4 regions of the Streptomyces sp. ICN903 genome follow, and region 2 is predicted to be linked to each of the others. Evidence: riboswitches for the same ligand, from Rfam matches in the RefSeq annotation. Region 2 holds a riboswitch; each other region holds the start of a gene.

Region 1 (4,454 bases), on a different contig from region 2:
CTGGGCACGCGGCCCGTTCCCGGTCGGCCCCGCACACCGGTCGGCCCCTGTCCGGTCCGGCCCTGCCCGGCCTGTTCCGGTTCGATCCGCTCCGATCCGTTTCGATTCGAAGGGCAACACCATGGCAGAGCGCCGTGTCACCGTCGGCTGGCCCGAGGGCCTTCACGCCCGCCCCGCCGCGGTCTTCGTCCGCGCCGCGACCGCCTCCGGCGTCCCCGTCACCGTGGCCAGGCCGGACGGCGAACCGGTCAACGCCGCCTCGATGCTCTCGGTGCTGGGCCTGGGGGTGGAGGGCGGCCAGGAGATCGTGCTGGCCTCCGCGGCCGAGGACGCCGACACCGCCCTGGACCGGCTGGCGAAGCTGGTCTCCGAGGGGCTGGACGAGCTGCCCGGAGCCGTCTGAGCCGCGCGTTCCGGGCCCGCGTACGGCGCTGGACACGGGCCCGGAACGAAACGCGACGGACACCACCTGCGGAAAATCACCGGCAAAGGCTGCGGGGCGAGCGGCCCCGCAGCCTTTTCCGCACCCGGAACTTTCCCGGCGCGCATTCCCCGCGTATTCCCGTCCTGTGTACACAATTCCTGTTACGAATTGTCACACGGTGTGTTTACGGCGTGTTTCGCTCTCCTCACCGGGCTTTTCCGGCGGCCGTCGCGCGGCCACCGGGCGCTGCTCGCGACGCACCGCGACGGAGCGTTCCACGTGCTCGCTGGCCAGGACGCGCGCCCGTTCCGCGTCGCCGCGTGCGACGGCGTCCACGATGGCTCCGTGCTCACGCCACACGGCGACCGCGCGCAGCGGCGGTTCCGCGGCGTACACCCAGGTGATCTTGCGGCGCAGCTGGGTGAGCAGCGAGGCCAGGCTGGGGCTGCCCGACGCGCGGGCCATCGTCTCGTGGTACCAGTCCTCCAACGCCCTCAGGTCGGACAACCGGCCGCTCTCCGCCCGCTGCAGCCCCAGGCGGACCAGTCCGCGCAGGACCCTCAGCTGCGCCTCGGTGCGGCGCCGGGCGGCCCGCGCGGTGCCCAGCGGCTCCAGCAGGGCGCGGATGTCGAGCAGGTCGGCGGCCTCTTGCTCGGTGGGCCGGGCGACGCAGGCGCCCGCGTGGCGGCGGGAGACGACGAAACCCTCCGACTCCAGGGTCCGCAACGCCTCGCGCACCGGGACGCGCGAGACGCCGTAGCGTCTGGCGAGGAGTTCCTCGGTGAGCCGGGATCCGGGCGGGAAAAAACCGGAGACGATGTCGTCACGGACCGCGCTGCACACCATGTGCGCGGAAATGCGCATGGGCCGACCTCCGCCGCCGTCTCCATGTTCCCCGAAGTACCGCAGAGTCGAACTGTATTCCACCGGAACGCGTTTTCCGATGCCAGCCGGAAAACAGGCGTGAAAACATCCGCCGCGCGACCTCTCGGTCGCGCGGCGGATGCCGGTGCGTGACGGGCGCGGCTGCCCGGTGCCCTGCGGGCGGGGTCCGTCAGACGTCGACGCCCTTGCCCGCCAGGTAGGTGATCGGGTTGAAGTCCGAGCCGTAGTAGGCGCCGTTGCGGGCCTCGAAGTGCAGGTGCGGGCCGGTGCTGTTGCCCGTGGAGCCGACCGCGCCGATGTGCTGGCCGCCGTCGACCTTCTGGCCCGCCGAGACCTTGGTGGCGGACAGGTGGGCGTACTGGGTGTACTTGCCGTCGTCGTGGCGGATGACGACCTGGTTGCCGTACGCGCCGCCCCAGCCGACCGTCACCACGGTGCCCGGGCCGACGGACCGCACCGGGGTGCCGGTGTTGGCGGGGAAGTCGATGCCGCTGTGCTTGCCGGAGGACCATGAGGCGCCGGCCTGCTTGTAGGTGGTGGTGGTGTCCACGCCCGCGACCGGGTCGACGTAGCCGGTGGCCGAACGGCGCTCGGCGGAGCGGTCGGCGCGCTCGTTCGCGCGCTTGGCCTCGGCGGCCTCGCGCTTCTCGGCGGCGGCCTTCTCGGCCTCGCGCTTCTCGGCGGCCTCACGCTTCTCGGCGGCCTCGCGCTCGGCGGCGGCCTTCTCGGCCTCCTCGGCCTCCTCGGCCTTCTCGGCCTTCTCCTCGGCGGCGTCGGCGACGCGCTGCTGGGCCTGGGCCTGGGCCCTGACGTCGTCGGCGATCGTGTCACCGACGGCCATGGCCTGGACGAAGCCCAGCGCGTAGGTCCCCGAGCCCCCGTCCGGAGCGGCGATCGCGGGAGTGGCGGCCGCGCCGACCACGCCGGTGACGGTCAGGGCGGCGGCTCCGGCCAGGCCCACGCGGGTGCGCACGGAGCGGCTGGAGAGGTGGTGCTTCTCGGTGAGGCTCTCGGTGAGCCCGGTGAGCTTTCCGGTCAGCTTCTCGGCGAGCTGCGCGGTGGCACGGGTGAACGCCATGGGTGGCGTGCTCCTTTCCTTCCTTCTCGCCTACCGGGTTAGCTGTCGGGTTCGGAGCAGGAAGGTCTCCTACGGGCGCACGGCCCGATTCACCCCAGGTGCCTCGGAAGAGGACCGCTCCCGCGTGTGAAGGGCGGGAGGGTGGGTCCCCGGCTCCCCCGCTCGGGGGACTCGGCGATCACTGCCGTCGGCCGCGGTCGCGGTCACTTCTGACGGCCAGCGAGATCGACGCTAAACGGACAAATTTGAGCGAGCAAGCAAAAAGCGGCTTTTGTAGGCCATGCCACATGAGCCACCCACTGGAACGGCCCAAAACCGGACATATGTAAGGCCCTTGGTGTGGCATCCCACCAAGGGCCTTACGCTGCGCGGCCGCCGCGAGGCGGCCGGGGATCACTGGTCCGTGACGACCGTCACCTCTCCGATGCCCAGGTCGCGCACCGTGTCGGCGATCTGTGACGCGTCTCCCACCAGCACCGTCACCAGACGGTCCGCGGGGAAGGCGGCCACGGCCGCCGCCGTCGCCTCCACCGTGCCGGTCTCGGCGAGGCGGGCGTACAGCTTCGCCTGGTAGTCGTCGGGGAGGTGCTGTTCCACCTGGTCGGCGAGGGTGCCGGCGACGGCCGCCGCCGTCTCGTAACGCAGCGGGGCCACCCCCACCAGGTTCTGCACGGCCGTGTCGCGCTCGGCGTCGGTGAGACCCTCCTGCGCCAGGGTGCGCAGCACGCCCCACAGGTCCTCCAGAGCGGGACCCGTCACATCGGTGGCCACCGAGCCGTTGATCGCCAGCATCGAGGCGCCGGTGCCCTCGGGCGAGGAACGCAGCACCTGGGCGAAGGCCCGTACGCCGTAGGTGTAGCCCTTCTCCTCGCGCAGCACCCGGTCCAGGCGGGAGGTGAGCGTGCCGCCCAGGCAGTACGTGCCCAGCACCTGGGCGGGCCAGACCCGGTCGTGCCGGTCGGGGCCGATCCTGCCGATGAGCAGCTGGGTCTGCACCGCTCCGGGCCGGTCCACGACGATCACCCGGCCGGTGTCGTCCGCCGTGATCGGCGGGACCGGGCGGGGCCCGGCGGCCGCGCCCTTCCAGTCGCCCAGGGTCTCGGCCAGCGCCTTGTCCAGGTCCACCCCGGTGAAGTCGCCCACCACCACGGCCGTGGCCGTCGAGGGCCGCACATGCTCCGTGTAGAAGGCGCGCACCGCCTCGGCGTCGATGTTCCTGATGGTCTCCTCGGCTCCCTGGCGGGGGCGCGAGAGCCGGGAGTCGGCCGGGAACAGCTCCTTCGACAGCGCGATGGCCGCCCGGCGGGCGGGATTGGCCAGCTCGTGCGGGATCTCGTCCAGGCGGTTGCGCACCAGCCGCTCGACCTCGCCCTCGGGGAAGGCGGGGGCGCGCAGCGCGTCGGCGAGCAGGCCCAGCGCCCTGGTCAGCCGGGAGGCCGGGACCTCCAGGGAGACCCGTACGCCGGGGTGGTCGGCGTGCGCGTCCAGGGTGGCGCCGCACCGCTCCAGCTCGGCGGCGAACTCCTCGGCGCTGTGCCGGTCGGTGCCCTCGCTCAGCGCCCGGGCCATGATCCCGGCCACACCCTCCCGGTCGCGGGGCTCGGCCTCCAGCGGCGCGACGAGGTTGACCTCGACGGCCACGACCTTCTGGCCGGGGCGGTGGCAGCGCAGCACGGTCAGCCCGTTGGGCAGCTCACCGCGCTCGGGGGCGGGGAACGCCCACGGCCTGGGCTCGCCGCCGCGGGGCTGGGGGTGGAACTCCATCGACATTCCGTTCTGGGCCGTGGCGTCGCTCACTGAGCGGCCTCCTGGTCGTGGGTGTCGGCGGCGGTGCCGGTCTCGGAGACGGTGGCGCCCTCGGAGACGTCGGCCGCGGTGTCGGGGGCGGTCGTCCGGGTGGGCTCGTAGACCAGCACCGCGCGGTTGTCGGAGCGCAGCCGGGCCGCGGCCACCTCGCGCACCTCGTCGGCGGTGACCTGGAGCACGCGCTCCACCGCGGTCAGGGCGAGCTGGGGGTCGCCGAACAGCACCGCGTAGCGGCACAGCTCGTCGGCGCGGCCGCCGACT
Region 2 (4,454 bases):
CATGGTCGCCACGTTGGTCTTGGACTCGGGGGTCCAGGCGCCCATGCGGTGCGGGTGGGTCTTGGCGTAGTTCTTCACCGAGGCGGGGGCGCGGCGGTCGGAGTTGCCCTCACGCAGCACCGGGTTGACGGCGCTGCCCTTGACCTTGTCGTAGCGGGCGCGGATCTCCCGCTCCTCGTCGGTCTTGGGGTCGTCGGGGTAGTCCGGGAGCGCGTAGCCCTTCTCCTGGAGTTCGGCGATCGCGGCCTTGAGCTGCGGGATGGAGGCCGAGATGTTCGGCAGCTTGATGATGTTGGCCCGGGGGGTCTTGGCCAGCTCGCCGAGCTCGGCGAGCGCGTCACCGATGCGCTGCTCCTCCTTGAGGTACTCGGGGAAGACCGCGATGATCCGCCCCGCCAGGGAGATGTCACGGCTCTCCACGGCGACGCCCGCCTTGGCGGCGTAGGCCCTGACCACCGGCAGGAAAGAGTACGTCGCCAGGGCCGGGGCCTCGTCGGTCTGTGTGTAGATGATGGTCGAGTCAGTCACCGGGTGCTCCGCTCCACGTCTGCAACATTGCTCGACATCAAGATATCCCGTGGAGGGCCTCCCCCCGAAAGTGCCCTGCCCCTTGTGGCGGCGCTTTCGCGCCGCCACAAGGGGCAGCAGGGCGAGGGGCGGGGCCTCGGGGTCCGCGGGACCGGTCGTCGCAGTCCCGGTCGTCGCAGTCCCGGTCGCCGCAGTCCCGGTCGCCGCAGTCCCGGTCGCCGCGGTCCCGGTCGGCTCAGTAGGGCCCGTTGACGTTGTCGATCGAGCCGTAGCGGTCGGCCGCGTAGTTGCAGGCGGCGACGATGTTGGCGACCGGGTCGTACTGGCTGTTCGCCGTGCCCGGGACGTGGTAGGCGTCGAAGGTGGGCTTGATGACCTGGAGCAGGCCGATCGAGGGGGTGCCGCGCTGGGCGTTGATGTCCCAGTTGTTGACCGCGTTCGGGTTGCCGCCGGACTCGCGGATGATGTTGCGGTGGATGCCCTCGTAGGTGCCGGGGATGCCGTTGGCCCGCATGATGTCCAGGGCCTCGCGGATCCAGCCGTCGAGGTTGTCCGCGTAGGTCTTCGGTGAGGCCTGGGGGGCGGTCTTCTCAGCGGCCGGGCGGGCCTGGGTACGGTCGGCGCGCTCCGGGGCGCGCTCCTGCTCTCCGCCGGAGGACCGGGCGGCCAGGCTCAGCTCCTGGCCGGGGAAGATCAGGTGCGGGTTGTCGCCGACGGTCTCGCGGTTGGCGTCGTAGACCGCCTGCCAGCCGCCCTCCACACCGTGGGCGGTGGCGATCCGGTGGAGGGTGTCGCCGGGTGCGACTGTGTGGGAGCCGGCGGCGGGCTTGCGCTCGGCCCCGGCCTTCGCCCCGGACTCCGTCCCCGTCTTCACCCCGGACTCGCCGCCCGTCTGGGTGGCGGGGGCGCTGCCGGGGGCGCCGGAGCCCCGGGTGAGCCCGGCCGCCGGTCCGCAGGTGGGCCAGGCTCCCGGCCCCTGGAGTTCGAGCAGCTTCTCACCGGCGGCGATCTGCTCCTGCTTGGTGGCCAGGTCGGCGCGCGGCGCGTACTCGGTGCCGCCGGCCGCCTCCCAACTGGACTGCGAGAACTGCAGTCCGCCGTAGTAGCCGTTGCCGGTGTTGATGGACCAGTTGCCGCTGCTCTCGCACTCGGCGACCTTCTCCCACACCTCGGCGGAAGCCGCGTTCGCACTGCCGGCCGCGACCATCGGCGCCGCGATTCCCGCGCCACCGGCCGCGGCGACCAGGGAGATCCGGGAGAACTGACGGGAAATCAAAGACTTGCTCGGACGACGGTGGCGGCCACGAGACATGGGTGTGAGTCCTCTCCCACGCCTACGAGGTTAGCTGTCGGATTCGGGCTGGAGTTGCCCGGCCTTCCCGGGTGCCCGAGGGCACTTCGGGAAGGGCTTCACCCCAAGCCGGATCGCGGAAAAATCGCGGTCGCGGCACTTAACTCGGTTTCCCCGCTCCTGCCATGGTCGGCTGCGCTCCCTCCACCGGCCGGGCGGCAGGACTCGGCGTCCCGGCGGTGGAACCCCCGCGATGCGGCGGAGGCCAGGACACATAAACACAACCAATTCACGGAGACAAGGCGCCGGAAGAACAAGGCCCTTCGCGCTGTCACCGAGTCGTGAATCATGAACACGGTCCGCACAGGATCCCGACCGGCTCACGACCTCCCGGGACGATCGAGTACGAGTCAATTCTCCGGGTGACACGGAGAATCCGGGAGACAGGAGAATTGGATCTTCCCGCGAAGGGCGAGCGAGACGATCGAAACTGTGACTCCGAACACATCACCGGAAAGGCAGTTCCTTACATCGCCTTTTTCCGCACCAAACAGCTTTAAGCTCCAGGAGCACACAAGGAGGCCGATTCACCGGATTCCCGCCCCCGCTCACCGCGCGACCGGGCCACCCCCGATGTCTTCGGGGCCGCTCCCGGCCGGACGCGGTCGCCGCAGACATGGCGTACTCGTCCCGTGCCAACCGCGCCTCCCCGCGCAGACTCCGCAGCAAGGCCGTCGTCCCGGAGAAGAAGGATCAGGCCGCCGACCGCAAGAAGAGTGGCAGCCGGGGCGAGCGCCCCGTCACCCAAGACGCCGGTCTTTACCGTGATCGAAACACCGTCGAGCGGGCGATCGACCAACCGAAGGACTGGCGCGGCATCGCCACACGCTTCGACAAGACACCTGAGAGCCACCTCGCCGGCCCCGAACTGCGGGCCTCGGTGATCTGGCTCGGAGATCTCCTGCAAGCAGCCGATTGATCACAACATCACACAGCTCCTAGCTGAGCTTGCCCTGGTCGAGACGAAGACTCAGCTGTGTCCCCAACTCCCGAAAACCCAGGGCGGCTGCGACCCTGCGGGATTCCACCGGTCGAGCCCGCCACTGAGGCATCAGGCCCGCAGCGAGCGCATGCGCCACCGCTGCGGAAGCCACCCGCCGGGCCAGTCCGCGGCCCCGGTGAAGCGGGGCCGTCAGCACGCTGATGTGCGCGGTCGAAGCCGGCCACGTCCGATACCCGGCCGCGGCTGTCACCTCGGCTCCCTCACGGACGATGAACGCGGGAGAGGTGATCTCCTCCATCCCGCTCTCACCCGCTTCCTCCCGCCCCACCGATCTCACCAACCCGTGGAGTTCCCGATGTCCAGGGGTCGTGTCCTCGACGGCCGCACCGGCCACCGCAGGACGGAAGTCGTCCGAGGACACGTATCCCAAGGTGGCAGGGCCGAGTACTTCGGCAACGGGCAGTATCGCCCGGAGCACATCGGCCTCGGTGAGTGAGTCCGTCGGCACCTCGGCCACCGCGCACCTCAACGCTCTCGCGGCGGCCCCCGTCGGTGCGGTGACGATCGCCGCGTCACCCAGCACGACGATGCCTGCCCAAGATGGCGGACAGAGCCCCGACTCGGGCGAGGCAACCACCGTCACACCGCCGGACGGCTCGAACGAGACGGGCGCAGCGGCCAGCACCTCCCACAGGCCACGGGCACGGACCAGCAACGGATCACCGCTCATACCCTGATCGTGCCACCCCGAGATCGCCGCGCGCCGGGGAAATCGACCAGTCGGCACGACCGGCGCCGTGACTCGCCGGCGAGTCCCCCGCTGAACCATGGAGGGCGTCACCGTCCGGAGCGAGATCCGCGGAAAGACTCGACAAGCAGGACTTGATGGGGAACCGCCGTGCCAGGCGTGGTCGACGGCCCGCGCACCACACCCACTGCGACTCGCGGGCCGCCGGGGTGCGGGTGTCCGTTCTGCGCTTCATGCCGGAGTTGTACGCGGCGTAGTCAGCATCAAGTCAGCACGGGAGGAGTGGGGACGGGTGATGACGTGAGCTTTCGGTCAGCACCGAGTCAGCACGGGAGTCGGCGCCGCGCTCCCGAACCACACCCGAGCAGGGCAACTCGGACACTGCCCCGCCCGGCCTCGCCGGGCCCCTCACGGGGCCGCGGTGCGCGCCCCCGCCCCCGGCGTGGCGGGCGCGCGCACCGCGGCGCGCGGAACTGTGGTGTCCCACCACATACGCCCGCGAGCTGCGCTTTCCTACGGTGTGGCGGCACACGAACGTCCCCGTCGAGTGTCAGGAAGTGGTGCCGATGCCGTCACCCGCAAGCGCCCCGCCCGCTCCCTCCAACCTCAAACGCGTGGTCACCGCCTCCCTGATCGGCACCACCGTCGAGTGGTACGACTTCTTCCTCTACGGCTCCGCGGCCGCGCTCGTCTTCGACAAGCTGTTCTTCCCCGAGTCCGACCCGCTGGTCGGTACGCTGCTGGCCTTCGTGACGTACGCGGTCGGCTTCGTCGCCCGTCCCGTCGGCGCGCTGGTCTTCGGGCACTACGGCGACCGGCTGGGCCGCAAGAAGCTGCTGGTGGTCAGTCTGCTGATGATGGGCGGCGCGACCTTCGCGATCGGG
Region 3 (4,454 bases), on a different contig from region 2:
ACCAGTTCCCTGATCAGGGTGTACTGGGCGTGGTTGGTGTCCTGGTACTCGTCGACCAGCACATGGCGGAAGCGGCGGCGGTAGTGCTCGGCGACGTCGGGGAACGCCTGGAGCAGGTGGACGGTCGTCATGATGATGTCGTCGAAGTCCAGGGCGTTGGCCTCGCGCAGCCGCGCCTGGTACATCGTGTACGCCTCGGCCAGCGTCTTCTCGAAGCCGTCGGATGCCCTGGCCGCGAAGTCCTCCTCGTCGACCAGCTCGTTCTTCAGGTTCGACACCTGGGCGCTGAACGACTTGGGCGGGAAGCGCTTGGGGTCCAGCTCCAGGTCCCGGCAGACCAGCGCCATCAGACGGCGGGAGTCGGCGGCGTCGTAGATCGAGAAGCTGGAGGTGAAGCCGAGCCTCTTGCTCTCGCGCCGCAGGATGCGCACGCACGCGCTGTGGAAGGTGGAGACCCACATCGACTGCGCGCGCGGGCCGACCAGCTCCGCAACGCGCTCCTTCATCTCGCCCGCGGCCTTGTTGGTGAAGGTGATCGCGAGGATCTCCCCGGGGTGGACGCCGCGCGCGCCCAGCAGGTGCGCGATGCGGTGGGTGAGCACCCGCGTCTTGCCGGACCCGGCGCCCGCGACGATCAGCAGCGGCGAGCCGGTGTGCACCACGGCCGCGCGCTGCTGGTCGTTGAGCCCCTCCAGCAGGGCGGCCGGGTCGACGACGGGACGGGCCGCGCCGTTGCCGTAGTGGGCGTCGCGCACCCCGCCCGCGCCGAAGGCGCCCGCGAAGAGGTCGTCGGGGACACCGTCCTCCGGCGGCGCGGACGCATCCTCCGGTGGAGGAGGCGGCTCCTCGTCCCCGGAGGGCTCGAGGTCGGCCAGGAAGCTGTCGTCGAAGAGGCTGCTCATCGCCGTCGAGTCTAGGACGCCGTGCCGCCGGGCGGGGCGGCGCTCCTAAGATGGCGGGCATGACCGACGTCCCCGCGCCCCGCCCACGTCCCGGCTCGGAACTGCGCGCCGGGCACACCGACCGCGAGGCGGTGGCCGAACGGCTGCGCGAGGCCGCCGGCGACGGCCGCATCGACCTGGAGGAGCTGGACGAGCGGCTGGAGAAGGCGTTCGCCGCCAAGACCTACGGCGATCTGGAGGCACTGGTCGCGGACCTGCCCGGCCAGGACCCCGCGGGTCTGGCCCCGAGCGACCGGGAGCCGCTGGCGCTCAGGACGGTCGCCGGGGACGTCCGGCAGGACGGCCACTGGGTGGTGCCGGAGCGGATCACCGCCAAGACCACGCTGGGGCGGATCGTGCTCGACTTCACGCGGGCGGAGTGCCGCCACCGCGAGGTCTTCGTGGAACTGGACGCGGGGATGGGCGAGATCAAGGTCGTCGTGCCGCGCGGCTGGACGGTGCGGGCCGAGGGGGTCACCTCCGGAATGGGCTCCGTACGCAACCGGGCCACCGAACCGCCCGTGCCCGGCATGCCGGTGCTGCGGATCAGCGGCGGCTCCAAGGTGGGGACGATCGTCGTGCGCCACCCGTACCGCTGGCCCGGGCGCCGCTCCCGCGACTGAGCGCCGCCGTCTCCGCCGCGGCCGGTTCTCCCGAAACGGACGATAACCGACCGATAACGAATCGGTTTCGGGATATACCGAACACCAGTCTTCACAGGAGCCCCACCGGTGCTCTACGGTCCAGCGTCAGGCGGCCCGGACCCCTCGCCGGCGACAGCGCCGGCACGGGCGGCCTCCGCCGAGCCCGGCCGTGCGGCCGGGGCCGGGGACCCAATCCCCACGGGGTGAATCGGGCCCGCGGGCCCGTAGGGCGGACTTCCGACGCCCGAACCCGTCAGCTAACCCGGTAGGCGGTGTTCCACGGAAGGAGCGCTCGCCTTGGCGTCGCACCGCAGACCGCGTACCCCCCTGCTGTCCCCCTCCTCCCGGCGCGGAGCGGTCGGGCTCACCACCGCGGCCATCGCCTCCGCGACCCTCCTGTCCCAGGGCCCGGCCCATGCCTCGCCCGAGGACGACAGGCCCTCGATCGAGGAGGTCCGCGAGCGGGTGGACGCGCTGTACCGGGAGGCGGGCAGCGCGACGCAGAAGTACAACGCGGCCAAGGAGAGGACGGACGAGCAGCGCGAGAAGGTCGACCGGCTCCTCGACGAGGCGGCCGAGCGCACGGACAGGCTCAACGACGCCCGCCGGAAGCTGGGCGGCTACGCCACCGCGCAGTACCGCACCGGAGGGGTCTCCGGCACCGCGGTGCTGCTCCTGTCCGACAATCCCCAGGACTTCTTCGGCCATAAGCACCTGATGGACCGGATCACCGACCGCCAGCGCCAGGCCGTCGACGACTACCGGGACCAGCAGCGCGCCGCCCAGAAGAAGCGCTCGGAGGCCTCGGCGAGCCTGGCCGAGCTCACCGACGCGCAGGAGGAGCTGGCGGACAGCAGGAAGACTGTCCAGGGCAAGCTGGCGCAGGCCCGCAAGCTGCTGTCCGAGCTGACCGCCGAGGAGAAGGCTCGCCTGGCCGCTGCCGAGCGCAAGCGGCAGGAGGAGGCCCGCCGCAAGGCGGCCGCCGCCGCTGCCGAACGCGAGCGCCGGGAGGAGGCCCGCCGCGAAGCCGCCGCCGAGAGCGGGGAGCAGGCCGAGGCTCCGGCGGACAGCGGCACGGGCACGGGCACCGGCGGCACGGACACCGGCACCGGCACCGCGGACGGCTCCTACGCCGCGAAGGCCGACAAGGTGCTCGCCTTCGCCGAGGCCCAGCTCGGCAAGCCGTACGTCTGGGGCGCCACCGGCCCCAACTCCTACGACTGCTCGGGTCTGACGCGGGCCGCCTGGCTCAGCGCCGGCGTCTCACTGCCGCGCACCACCTACGACCAGGTGGAGGCGGGCACCCGGATCGCCAGGGCCGAAATGCGGCCGGGCGACCTGGTCTTCTTCTACGACGACATCAGCCACGTCGGCATCTACGCGGGCGGCGGCCAGATGATCCACGCGCCGAAGCCGGGCGCCGAGGTGCGCTACGAGTCCGTCGACCACATGCCCTTCCACAGCGCGGTCCGTCCGGCCTGAGACGAACGGCCCGGGACGAACGGAGGGCGGCGGTGCCTCGCACCGCCGCCCTCCGCGGGTGTGACCGGCTACACCCACATGACGGCGATGAAGATGTTGGCGACGGTGAGCAGGCCGATGGTGCCGAACAGCGGCGCGGGCAGCCGCTCCTCGTCCCGCTTGACGTAGACCAGGCCGAGGATCGCCACCAGCAGGGCGAGTTTCACGCCGATCTTGATGTGGTTGACGGTCTGGCCGTCGGCCTCGTTCAGGCCGACCAGGGCGATGCCCGTGACCAGCATGGTGAGGGCTCCGTGCAGCATCGCCGGGACGATGCGGGCCTCGCCGGCCCCCATGGCCTTCATCTGGGTCATGAAGCCGCCGAGCAGGGCGCCGATGCCGACGATGTGCAGGCCGACGAAGAAGTGGGTGAGTGCCTCCATGGCAGGCGAGCGTATCCGGGGGCCCTCCGCCGCCCTCGGCCAGGGCGCTCATCGGCTCCCACCTCCGCGCCGGTCGCGCACCCCGGGCCGGCCGAGGAGGACTGAACGGCCTCCGTCACCCCCGGGAGGCACACCGTCCGCCGGGGCGGCTCACTCGTCCGGGTGGTGAACGCGCGGCGCTCCCGGCAGCGCCTCCCCACCCCGCCACCACCGCGAACCGGCCTCCGCACCCGGGAGGACAGGGCCGGGGCGGGCCGGGAACGGGCCGGGAGCGAGCCGTGGAACAGCCGGGAACGACCGGGAACACCGCCCCGGCCCCCTTCCCGTAGGGCACAATTCCCTCCCGTTGCCGGAGAGTCGGCGGCTCGGGGAGAGCCGGGGAGAGGTGGGTCGACAGTGGCCGTGGACACGGCGCGGGGCGGCGGTACGGCGAGCGCGCCCCCGAAGGGGACGGCGAGGCCGTCCGGCACGGCGGACGGCACTCCGCCGGCCGGGGACGGCGGCTGCGCCTGTACGGACTGCCCGCACGGGGTGCGGGAGGGCCGCCGCCGCGCACTGGCCGAGTTCCGGCGGCGGCGCGACGAACTCGCGGCCGGTGCCGGAGTGCCCGCGGCCCTCGCCCACTCGCCCGGCGCCTCCCGCCAGTGGGTCTCCGACGAACTGACCCAGGCGGCCCGCACCGTCGCCGAACACACCCGCGCGGAGGCCGCTTTCCGGCTGGGCGGGCTGTGGCGGCGCACCGCCGCCGCCGTCTGGGGCGCGGTCGCGCTGCTGCTGGCCGGCCAGGCCGTCACCGCGGTGCTCGGCGCGGGCTGGACGACCGGGCGTACCGCCGGGCTGGCCGCCGCGCTGGTCTGCGCGGCCGCGCTGACCGCCGCCGCACTGCTGCACCGGGCGCGCGGCGGGGTGCTGGCGCCGGTGACCGGCGAGGACGGGCGGCTGTCCACCTCGCGCACGGTCGCCGC
Region 4 (4,454 bases), on a different contig from region 2:
TGACGATCGCGCGGGAGCTGGGCGTGATCGGGCACCTGGCGGTGGAGCTGTTCGAGACCCGCGACGGCCGCGTCCTGGTCAACGAGCTGGCCATGCGCCCCCACAACAGCGGCCACTGGACCCAGGACGGCGCGGTCACCTCCCAGTTCGCCAACCACCTGCGGGCCGTGCTCGACCTGCCGCTGGGCGACCCGCGCCCCCGCGCGCCGTGGACGGTGATGGCCAACGTGCTCGGCGGCGACTACCCCGACATGTACCAGGGCTACCTGCACTGCATGGCCCGCGACCCGCGGCTGAAGATCCACATGTACGGCAAGGACGTGAAGCCCGGCCGCAAGGTCGGCCACGTCAACACCTACGGCGACGACCTGGCGGACGTACGCGAGCGCGCCGCCCACGCCGCCGGCTATCTGCGAGGGACCATCACCGAATGAGCAACGCCCCCAGCCCCGCCCCCGCCCCCCTCGTGGGGATCGTCATGGGATCCGACTCGGACTGGCCCGTCATGGAGGCCGCGGCCGAGGCCCTGGACGAGTTCGAGGTCCCCTACGAGGTCGACGTCGTCTCCGCCCACCGCATGCCGCACGAGATGATCGCCTACGGCGACGAGGCGGCCGGACGCGGGCTGAAGGCCGTCATCGCGGGCGCCGGGGGAGCGGCCCATCTGCCGGGCATGCTCGCCTCCGTCACCCCGCTGCCGGTGATCGGCGTCCCCGTGCCGCTGCGGCACCTGGACGGCATGGACTCCCTGCTGTCCATCGTCCAGATGCCCGCCGGGGTTCCGGTCGCCACGGTCTCGGTCGGCGGCGCGCGCAACGCGGGCCTGCTGGCGGTCCGCATCCTGGCGGCCCACGACGAGGAGCTGCGCGAGCGCATGGAGCGGTTCCAGGCGGAGCTGAAGGACCAGGCGCGGGAGAAGGGCCGGCGGCTGCGGAGCAAGGTCGCCGCGGGCGGCGCCGGGTTCGGCTTCGGAGGCAGGTGAGATGGGTCACTCCGCCGAGCTGCTGGCCCGGGCCGGGGAGCTGCTGGAGGCCCACCCCGTCGCCGACGGCCACAACGACCTGCCCTGGGCGCTGCGCGAGCAGGTGGGTTACGACCTGGACCGGCGCGACATCGCCGGCGACCAGTCGGCCCATCTGCACACCGACATCCCGCGGCTGCGCGCGGGCGGGGTGGGCGCGCAGTTCTGGTCGGTCTACGTGCGCACCGACCTGACGGGCGACGCCGCCGTCAGCGCCTGCCTGGAGCAGATCGACGTGGTGCGGCGGCTGGCCGACCGCCACCCGGCCGACCTCAGGCTCGCCTTCACCGCCGACGACATGGAGGCGGCCCGCGCCGAGGGCCGCATCGCATCCCTGATGGGCGCCGAGGGCGGCCACTCCATCAACAACTCCCTGGCCACGCTGCGAGCCCTGTACCGGCTGGGCGTGCGCTACATGACGCTCACCCACAACGACACCATCGACTGGGCGGACTCGGCCACCGACGCCCCGCGCCACGGCGGCCTCACCCGCTTCGGCGAGGAGGTCGTGCGGGAGATGAACCGGCTGGGGATGCTGGTGGACCTCTCCCATGTGGCGCCCGCCACCATGCGCGACGCCCTGCGCGTGACGACGGCGCCGGTGGTCTTCTCGCACTCCTCGGCCCGCGCGGTGTGCGACCACCCTCGCAACATCCCCGACGACGTGCTGGAGCGGCTTCCGGTCAACGGCGGTGTGGCGATGGCCACATTCGTGCCGAAGTTCGTGCTGCCCGCCGCCGTCGCCTGGACCGAGGCCGCCGACGAGAACATGCGCGCCCACGGCCTCCACCCCCTGGACGGCACCGAGAGGGGCCTGGCGGTCCAGCGCGCCTACGAGGAGGCCAATCCGCGCCCGGTCGCCACGGCGGCGACGGTCGCCGACCACCTGGACCACATGCGCGAGGTCGCGGGCATCGACCACATCGGCATCGGCGGCGACTTCGACGGCACGGCCTTCACCCCGTCCGATCTGAGTGATGTGTCCGGATATCCGCATCTGGTGGCCGAGTTGCTGGACCGTCGCTGGTCCGAGGCCGACCTCGCCAAGCTCACCTGGAAGAACGCGGTGCGCGTGCTGCGTGACGCGGAGGCGGTCGCCCGCCACGAACGGACCAGGCGCGGCCCGTCCATCGCCACCATCGGACAGCTCGACGGGTAGCTCCCCGGCCCCCTCGTGATTCAACTCACGAGCCGGCCCTCCCCGGTGCGTCGCTCTGCGTGCCGGAGGAGGGCCTTCCGCGTTATCGGCCCTGGCAGTGGAGGAAAGTGACACCACGTCAGAGGAAGGATCCGCCACTCTTCGAGAAGTGAACACAGCGGACGGTGACGATCGGACGATCATCAAAGCCTTCGAAACGGGCGTCCTGTGACCCATCGGCTTGTATCGGCGGAAACGATGTGTCTACCGTTCTGGCCGCGCCGTACGAATGTGCGGCGGCCCGCTGTCGAACGCCGAATCCTGTCAACGGCGGCGGGCTGGACCATCCACACCACCCGATGGCAGGAGCGGGGGACCCAAGGTAAGTCGCCGTCCCGGGCCCATGAGGTCCGTACGGGACGGCTTGGGGTGAAGCCATGCCGCGGCACACGCCGCGGCACACATGGCCGGGCAACTCCAGCCCGAACCCGACAGCTCACCTCGCAGGCGTAGGAGAAGGAGCACACCTATGTCCGCACGCGGACGTCACCGTCGTATCCGCAACAGCCGCCTCACCCGTCTGTCGCTGGCCATCTCCGTGGGCGGCGCCGGAATGGCCCTCCCCCTGGTGGCCGCCGGCGGGGCCAGCGCCGCCTCCGTCGACACCTGGGACAAGGTCGCCCAGTGCGAGAGCACGGGCAACTGGTCCATCAACACCGGCAACGGCTTCTACGGCGGCCTGCAGTTCACGCAGAGCACCTGGGCCGCCTTCGGCGGCACCGAGTACGCGCCGCGTGCCGACCTCGCCACCAAGGACCAGCAGATCGCCGTCGCCGAGAAGGTGCTGGCGGGGCAGGGCCCGGGCGCCTGGCCCGTGTGCTCGGTCAAGGCCGGCCTGACCAAGGGCGGTCCCGCCCCGGCCGTCTCCCCCGACGGTCAGAGCAACCCGACCGAGCAGAAGGAGCAGGCCCCGGCCGCCGCTCCGAAGGCCGAGGCCAAGCCCGAGAGCAAGCCCGAGGCCGAGCCGAAGCAGGAGAAGAGCGAGTCCGAGGCCGCGCCGCAGCGCGCGGACCGCGGTGAGCGCGCCCACAGCCACGACCACGGCGAGGGCACCTCCTACGAGGTCGTCGGCGGCGACACCCTCTTCAAGATCGCCGACGCCCAGGGCGTCCAGGGCGGCTGGGAGCGCGTCTACGAGGACAACCGCCAGGTCATCGGCGACAACCCGAACCTGATCTTCCCAGGCCAGGAGCTCACCCTGGGCGGCGCCGCCGCCCAGCAGAAGGCCGCGGCCAAGCCCGAGACCAAGCCGGCTCCGAAGCCCGAGAAGGCCGAGAAGACCGAGAAGGCCGCCCCGAAGGCCGAGAAGACCGAGAAGGCCGAGGCCGTGCAGCAGTCGGCCGAGCGTGCCGACCGCAGCGACCGCGGTGCGGTCACCGGCTACACCGCCCCGGTGAACGCCGCCCCGTCCGGCTCCTACAAGGCCTCGGGCGCCCGCTGGTCCAACGGCCACACCGGTGAGGACTTCGCCGCCGCCTCCGGCACCCCGGTGAAGGCCGTCACCAACGGCACCGTGGTCTCCGCCGGCTGGGGCGGGGCCTACGGCAACCAGGTGGTCATCCGCCACGAGGACGGCCGGTACAGCCAGTACGGCCACCTGTCCTCGCTGTCGGTCAGCGCCGGCCAGACGGTCAGCACCGGCCAGCAGATCGGCGCCGTCGGCTCCACCGGCAACAGCACCGGCCCGCACCTGCACTTCGAGATCCGTACCGCCCCCGGCTACGGCTCGGACATCAACCCGCTGGCCTACCTGCGCGCCAACGGCGTCAGCATCTGAGGGTCCTGACCCCCACCGGCCCGGTCACCCGGGTCCGGTCGAGAGGCGGGCGGGGCAGGGGTGTGCGAACACCCCCGCCCCGCCCGCCTCTTCTTCGTGCCTTCGCCCCGGCGTCCTGCGTCCGCGTGCCCCCACGGGCGGCCGGCTCACTCGACGCAGAGGCAGAAGGGGTGCCCGGCCGGGTCGCGGTAGACGCGGAAGTCGAGCTCGCCCCCGTCGCCCTGGAGGAGTTCGGCCCCCAGCTCCAGCGCCTCCCGCTCGGCCGCGTCCAACTCCCCCCGGGGCACGTAGAAGTCGAGGTGGAACTGCTGCGACCGCTCGGCGCTCGGCCACTGCGGCGGCACGTGGCCGGGCGCCTCCTGGAAGGCGAACGTCCGGCCCTTCAGGGCGCCCGAGTCGAACGTCACCTCCACCCACCTGCCCTCGCCCTCGACCTTCCCGCCCAGCAGCCGTGCGTA

The links. Region 2 has a riboswitch for cyclic di-AMP ahead of L7D48_RS29535 (transglycosylase family protein). Riboswitches for the same ligand answer to the same signal wherever they lie in the genome.
Region 1: linked by a shared signal. The riboswitch ahead of L7D48_RS18295 (M23 family metallopeptidase) and the one ahead of L7D48_RS29535 (transglycosylase family protein) in region 2 are both predicted to bind cyclic di-AMP.
Region 3: linked by a shared signal. The riboswitch ahead of L7D48_RS19125 (NlpC/P60 family protein) and the one ahead of L7D48_RS29535 (transglycosylase family protein) in region 2 are both predicted to bind cyclic di-AMP.
Region 4: linked by a shared signal. The riboswitch ahead of L7D48_RS01335 (transglycosylase family protein) and the one ahead of L7D48_RS29535 (transglycosylase family protein) in region 2 are both predicted to bind cyclic di-AMP.

The regions. Positions count from the first base shown of each region.
Region 1 covers NZ_JAKMAY010000178.1:1,466-5,919, forward strand. The annotation lists gene L7D48_RS18285 (HPr family phosphocarrier protein) at 122-403, shown strand; gene L7D48_RS18290 (GntR family transcriptional regulator) at 596-1,288, opposite strand; gene L7D48_RS18295 (M23 family metallopeptidase) at 1,479-2,387, opposite strand; cyclic di-AMP (ydaO/yuaA leader) riboswitch at 2,401-2,574, opposite strand; gene L7D48_RS18300 (pitrilysin family protein) at 2,781-4,157, opposite strand; gene L7D48_RS18305 (pitrilysin family protein) at 4,181-4,454, opposite strand, start outside.
Region 2 covers NZ_JAKMAY010000048.1:17,404-21,857, forward strand. The annotation lists gene L7D48_RS07630 (NADP-dependent isocitrate dehydrogenase) at 1-528, opposite strand, end outside; gene L7D48_RS29535 (transglycosylase family protein) at 764-1,804, opposite strand; cyclic di-AMP (ydaO/yuaA leader) riboswitch at 1,847-2,023, opposite strand; partial or broken gene L7D48_RS07645 (IS5/IS1182 family transposase) at 2,460-2,798, shown strand; gene L7D48_RS07650 (GNAT family N-acetyltransferase) at 2,818-3,552, opposite strand; gene L7D48_RS07655 (MFS transporter) at 4,137-4,454, shown strand, end outside.
Region 3 covers NZ_JAKMAY010000193.1:3,641-8,094, forward strand. The annotation lists gene pcrA (DNA helicase PcrA) at 1-902, opposite strand, end outside; gene L7D48_RS19120 (DUF1707 domain-containing protein) at 962-1,564, shown strand; cyclic di-AMP (ydaO/yuaA leader) riboswitch at 1,731-1,872, shown strand; gene L7D48_RS19125 (NlpC/P60 family protein) at 1,883-3,067, shown strand; gene L7D48_RS19130 (hypothetical protein) at 3,136-3,489, opposite strand; gene L7D48_RS19135 (hypothetical protein) at 3,886-4,454, shown strand, end outside.
Region 4 covers NZ_JAKMAY010000006.1:4,508-8,961, reverse strand. The annotation lists gene L7D48_RS01350 (5-(carboxyamino)imidazole ribonucleotide synthase) at 1-434, shown strand, start outside; gene purE (5-(carboxyamino)imidazole ribonucleotide mutase) at 431-982, shown strand; gene L7D48_RS01340 (dipeptidase) at 984-2,180, shown strand; cyclic di-AMP (ydaO/yuaA leader) riboswitch at 2,462-2,684, shown strand; gene L7D48_RS01335 (transglycosylase family protein) at 2,689-3,996, shown strand; gene L7D48_RS01330 (VOC family protein) at 4,143-4,454, opposite strand, start outside.